2 regions of the Mycobacterium sp. M23085 genome follow, and region 1 is predicted to be linked to the other one. Evidence: riboswitches for the same ligand, from Rfam matches in the RefSeq annotation. Region 1 holds a riboswitch; the other holds the start of a gene.

Region 1 (3,094 bases):
ACAGTCCCAAACGCCTGCAGAACGAGCTGACCTGGATCGAGGAGCAGACCGGGGGCAAACCCTACGGGGTCGACCTGCTGCTGCCGCCCAAATACATCGGTGTCGAGCAAGGCGGCATCGACACCACCCAGGCCCGCACCCTGCTGCCCGAGGAGCACCGCGCGTTCGTCGAGGATCTGCTGGCGCGCTACGGAATCACGGCGACCGCCGAGGAGCCGCGCGGATCGATCGGTGGCCTGAACATCTCGCCCAAGACCTATGAGCCGCTGCTCGACGTGGCCTTCTCCCACAACATCCGGCTGATCGCCAGCGCGCTCGGCCCGCCCCCGGCGGACCTCGTCGACCGCGCGCACGACCACGACGTGCTGGTGGCCGCGCTGGCCGGGACCACCCGGCACGCACAACGGCACGCCGCCGCGGGCGTCGACCTGATCGTCGCGCAGGGCACCGAGGCGGGCGGTCACACCGGCGAAGTGGCGACCATGGTCCTGGTCCCCGAGGTCGTCGATGCCGTGGCCCCGGTGCCCGTCCTGGCCGCCGGCGGAATCGCCCGCGGCCGCCAGATCGCCGCGGCGCTGGCCCTGGGCGCCGAGGGAGTGTGGTGCGGCTCGGTCTGGCTGACCACCGAAGAGGCCGAGACGGTGCCGGTGGTCAAGGAGAAATTCCTGGCCGCCAGCTCGTCGGACACGGTGCGGTCGCGCTCGATGACGGGCAAGCCGGCGCGGATGCTGCGCACCGCCTGGACCGACGAGTGGGAGCGCCCGGAAAACCCGGATCCGCTGGGCATGCCGTTGCAGACCGCGCTGATCACCGAGCCGCAGGTGCGCATCAACCAGGCCGCCGCCCACCAGGGCGCCAAGGCGCGTGAGCTGGCCACCTATTTTGTCGGGCAGGTGGTGGGCTCGCTCGATCGCGTTCGTTCCACCCGCTCGGTTGTGCTCGACATGGTCGACGAGTTCATCGACACCATCGGCCGGCTCGACGGCCTGATCGACAAGTGATCCGACGGGTCATCTGCCCAGGTCAGGGCCCTGAACCTGGCCGAATGCTGTGGGCCTCCCGCGCGATTGCGTAGAGAATCCCCGACACGCTATCCAGGGATTTGACCCGGCCAAACCCGTCGTGCATCATCGGTCCGGTAAGCACCTCGTTAGGTGAGGCGTCTACACGAATACAGGCCACTGACCCCGAACGTCGAAAGACGCCCCGGGTCAGGACAGCTCCTCCCGGCTTAAGGGTTGAGCCCAGGTGGCTTCCGGCTCGGATTTGTTCTTCCAGGCCAGGACACGTCGTGTGGTGCCAAAGCTCTGACGAGAGGGGTGCGGATCTCCGACGGTCGTCGGGTTCTGCTCCTCTGCTGCGCATAGATTGCATGCGACCGCGCATGCGTCGTGACCGCGAGGAGGTGAGGGACAGATGCGTTCTAGCGACAGTCCGGACCGAAGTCCGAACTGTGTTTCGTCCCGATCCGGTCTCCGGCGCGACCTTCTCGGCTGAGTCGTCGCAACGCTACGTCGTTATCGGCCAAGCGTTCTGAGATCGGAACCAACGCGGGATGGGACACATCAGTCCAATCAGTCCCCGTTGGTTCTCCCCTCTAGGAGGCGATAATGACCGCAGCTTTCTACGACGTAGCCGAAGCGCCCACCCGCACACTGACCGTGGTGCGCGACCCCGACACCTTTCCGGCCCCCGCCCCGGCTCCCGAGGCCAAGCGCCGCCGCCGCTCCGGCAACGCGGCTTTCGGCGCCGGTGGCGACCCGCTGGTGGACGGCGCCGCTCGCCTGCTGAGCGTTCCGCTGCGTCACGTGTACGCCGCGCTGTGGCGCGTCGGTGTCCTCGAAGTCCGGGCCTGAAAGCAATTCCGATGAACGTCGGGCAAAACGCGGATTTGCGGGCCTTCGTAGAATCGTCTTACTGGCATCGATCCGGCCATCACCGGGGAGCCTTCGGAAGAACCGCCGTCCTGGCATGCCGGGCCGGCTCAGTAGAACCGAACGGGTAGGCCCGTCACAGCCGTCATCGAGTGGCCACGCGAAAGCGCGGCAAGCGGGGTGGTACCGCGGCGCTCGCGCAGCCAGCGCGTCGTCGTCCCCGGTTTGCACCGTGGCACAGGAGACAACGCGCAACGTGACCGACCATTCCGAAGCTGACCTCGAGGCTCAGCCGGTGGACTCCGTCCAGGCCTACCCGAGGCCGGCCGGCGGGGCGCCCGACTTTCCGGCGCTCGAGCTCGAGGTGCTGGACTACTGGGCCCGCGACGACACCTTCCGGGCCAGCATCGCGCGGCGTGCCGACGCCCCGGAATACGTGTTTTACGACGGCCCGCCGTTCGCCAACGGGCTGCCGCACTACGGGCACCTGCTGACCGGCTACGTCAAAGACATCGTGCCGCGCTACCGCACCATGCGCGGCTACCGGGTGGAGCGCCGCTTCGGCTGGGACACCCACGGCCTGCCGGCCGAACTCGAGGTCGAGCGCCAGCTCGGCATCACCGACAAATCGCAGATCGACGACATGGGCATCGCCGCGTTCAACGACGCGTGCCGGGCCTCGGTTTTGCGCTACACCGACGAATGGCGGGCCTACGTCACCCGCCAGGCGCGCTGGGTGGACTTCGACAACGACTACAAGACGCTGGACCTGCCCTACATGGAGTCGGTGATCTGGGCGTTCAAACGACTGTGGGACAAGGGCCTCACCTACGAGGGCTACCGGGTGCTGCCGTACTGCTGGCGCGACGAAACCCCGTTGTCCAACCACGAATTGCGGATGGACGACGACGTCTACCAGAGCCGCCAGGACCCCGCCCTGACGGTGGGGTTCAGGGTGGTCGGCGGTCCGCTGGACGGGGCCCACCTGCTGGTGTGGACGACCACACCGTGGACCCTGCCCTCGAACCTCGCCGTCGCCGTCAATCCCGACGTGACGTACGTGCAGGTGCGGGTGGGGGACCGGCGCTTCGTGCTGGCCGAACCGCGGCTGGCCGGCTACGCCCGCGAGCTGGGGGAAGAACCCGAGATCCTGTCCACCCATCTGGGCGCCGACCTGCTCGGCACCCGCTACCTGCCGCCGTTTCCGTATTTCATGGATA
Region 2 (3,094 bases), 2.1 Mb from region 1:
ACTGGATCGAATGTCCCCAGCGGTAGAGGCATCGCCTGTTCACCGGTTATCGGCGTCGTTGATGTGGGGCCTGTGCGGGCAAGTTGATGCACTGCCACACAACGGTTTTACGTGCCCGCAGCTCGTCGGACGAAGTGCCCATGTTCGATGTGCAGCTGCTTGCAGTCCGCCCCCCGGTTGCCAACGTTGCCGAAAATTGTTTTCGTGCAATTCGGTTGACTATCGAGAGCCTGGGTGCAACTATTACCGGCGCAAGCACCTCGCTAGGTGAGGCGTCGGCACGGACAAAGGCCACTGACCCCGAACGTCGAAAGACGCCCCCGGTCAGGACAGCTCTTCCCGGGTCAAGGGTTGAGCCCAAGTGGCTTTCGTACTCATGGACGAATACGCCGTGCAGTGCCAAAGCTCTGACGAGAGGGGTGCCACGGTCTGCCACTTACCGCCGGCCGTTTCATCTCGCTGCGCTCTCAACCGGCGGCCCGTGCGCCAGACGCTTAGGAGGTGAGGCGGAATGAGTCCATCTGATAGACCCTGTCCGGGACCGACAACTCTTTCGCTTCGATCGGGCTCCCGGTCTGGCTAGCGATCTGAATCGACCTGTGCTGCTGCGAGTTCCGACGCGCAATATCTTCTTTGCGTGTGTGTCCATCGTGTTGCGCCGTGACGCTCCAGATCTAAGTTCACCGTGCGCTACTTAAGGAGGAATCGAATGCTTTGTGCGATGGGACACCCGCACACACCCACCACGGCGGAAAAACGCTACGGCGATGTCGTTGCAACCCGAGGCCACCATGGGCACGACCTCGTGGCGACCGGCGGTGCCGGTTCGCACCCGGCGGCCCACACCGCTGATATCTCTCGGACCTGTTGAGAATCACGATGATTGACTACGGCTCGCTGCCACCAGAAATCAATTCGACTCGCATGTACGCCGGTGCCGGCTCGGCTTCGCTGATTACTGCTGCGAGCACCTGGGAGGGCTTGAGCGATGACTTGCGTGCCCAGGCGACGTCCTATAGCTCCATCGTTTCGGGATTGAGCACCGATCAATGGCGCGGTGCCGCATCGACGTCGATGGCGAGCGCCGCGGCAAGCTACGTGGCGTGGATGACCAGCACTGCAGCACAGGCCGAGGAAGCAGCCAACCAGGCCAGGGCTGCCGCCGCAGCCTATGAAGTTGCCTTTTCGCTGACGGTTCCCCCTGCGATCGTCGCGGACAACCGTGCCCTGCTGGCATCGTTGGTTGCCACCAATGTGCTAGGACAAAACACTGCGGCGATAGCGGCCACTGAGGCCGACTACGCCGAAATGTGGGCCCAGGATTCCTCAGCGATGTATTCCTACGCGGGATCGTCGGCGGCGGCCACTCAACTGACTCCATTTGCCCAGCCGGGACAGAACACCAATTCCGCCGGTTTGGCGAACCAGGCCCGGGCGGTCAGCCAAGCGACAGCCACCTCGACGGAATCCGACAGCCAGGCAACACTGTCGCGCGTGGTCTCCTCAGTGCCAAATACGTTGCAAAGCATGGCGTCTCCTGGCTCGTCGACGTCATCAACTTCGTCCAGCTCGGCGACATCATCCGTGGCTTCCGTTGCCTCGTCCTCGTCCTCGTCCTCGTCGTCGTCCTCGTCGTCGTCTTCGTCTTCGTCTTCGTCTTCATCGTCATCCCTGCTGTCGGATCTTTGGGACGATTGGGGACCCGACGCCAACATCTGGAACACCATTTTCTCCTCCGGATTCTTCATGCCCGGCAACTACCTAGGAACGGCCGCTGACTTCATGAGCCAAAGCCAACAGGGCGCCGGGGCCGCGGCGGCTGCGAACGATGTTCTCGGCGCCCCGGGTCCGGGCACGTTGGTCGGTGCGTCCGGATGGAGCGGGTCCGATAACCATGCCGGACAGATCTCGGCGGCGTTCGGTCGAGCGGCCTATCTGGGGCCGTTGTCGGTGCCGCCGAGCGTGACAAGTGCGGACTCCCCGGGGATTCACCTCGCATCGGCGGTAGCGGCCGACCCGGTCAACACCGCGCCGGCGGTCACGTCGGGACTTCCGGGAATGCCAGGGATGCCGATCACCAATGTGCCCGCGAACAGTCTGACGAGCAAGCCTCCGAAGTATGGCTTTCGGCCTTACGTGGTCACCCGGCCGCCAGCCGCCGGCTAGGTGTCGTGACCCGGGAGGTTGTTGACGGCGTGCCTGCTTGAAAGTGGGAGGACCTCCTGACGGAGTGGATGTGTCTGGCATTCACCCGTAGGAGGTCCTCGTGTCTCACGCTAACGCCCGTACCAATGTGTTCGCTCGTCGGCTGATCGTTGAGCGTGTCGCCGCCGGGTGGCCGGCCGCGCATGTGGCTGAGCAACTGGGGATTTCGCGGGCAACGGTGTACAAGTGGTTGCGCCGATATGCCCAGGGCGGCAATGCCGCGCTGGCCGACCGTTCGTCACGGCCGATCCGGATGCCCGACCGCACGAGCCATCGGGTCGAGCAGAAGGTGCTCGCCGCCCGCCGACGACGTAGGCGCGGCGCTGTGGTGCTTGCCGCCGAACTCGATCTGAACCCCTCGACAGTCGGGCGGATCCTGGCGCGCCACCAGATGCCGCATCTGAGTGCCATCGACCCGATCACCGGCGAGGCGGTGCGCTGCTCTCGGCGCAGCCCCAACCGCTACGAACACCCCACGCCGGGGGCCATGGTTCATGTCGACGTCAAAAAGCTCGGCCGCATCCCCTCCGGCGGTGGCTGGCGGCTGCACGGCCGCGACGCCGCGGTCTCAGTTACCCACCGGCACAAGAAGACCAAGATCGGCTACGACTACGTCCACACCGCCATCGATGACTACACCCGGCTGGCCTACAGCGAAGTGCTCTGCGACGAGAAGGACCCGACGTGCGCTGGGTTTCTCCACCGAGCACTGGCCTGGTTCGCCGCCCAAGGCGTGCGCGTGCGTCGGTTACTGACCGACAACGCGTTGGTCTACCGACACGGCACCGACTGGGGCTGGGTTTGTTCGGCCTGGCAGCTCAAACGCCGATTCAGCAAGCCCGGATAACCCTGGACCAACGGCAAAGCAGAACGCTTCAACCGGACCCTG

What was found. A riboswitch is a leader RNA that binds a small molecule or an ion and turns the genes downstream of it on or off. The one in region 1 is predicted to bind magnesium.
Region 2: it holds a riboswitch for magnesium, as region 1 does, so the genes downstream of both, ACIUM1_RS20415 (PPE family protein) here and ACIUM1_RS03625 (Rv1535 family protein) in region 1, are expected to answer to the same signal.

What each region holds. Positions count from the first base shown of each region.
Region 1 covers NZ_CP174280.1:869,731-872,824, reverse strand. The annotation lists partial or broken gene ACIUM1_RS03630 (NAD(P)H-dependent flavin oxidoreductase) at 1-1,001, shown strand, start outside; M-box (ykoK) riboswitch at 1,140-1,326, shown strand; gene ACIUM1_RS03625 (Rv1535 family protein) at 1,611-1,856, shown strand; gene ileS (isoleucine--tRNA ligase) at 2,170-3,094, shown strand, end outside.
Region 2 covers NZ_CP174280.1:4,324,698-4,327,791, forward strand. The annotation lists M-box (ykoK) riboswitch at 253-426, shown strand; gene ACIUM1_RS20415 (PPE family protein) at 880-2,166, shown strand; partial or broken gene ACIUM1_RS20420 (IS481 family transposase) at 2,267-3,094, shown strand, end outside.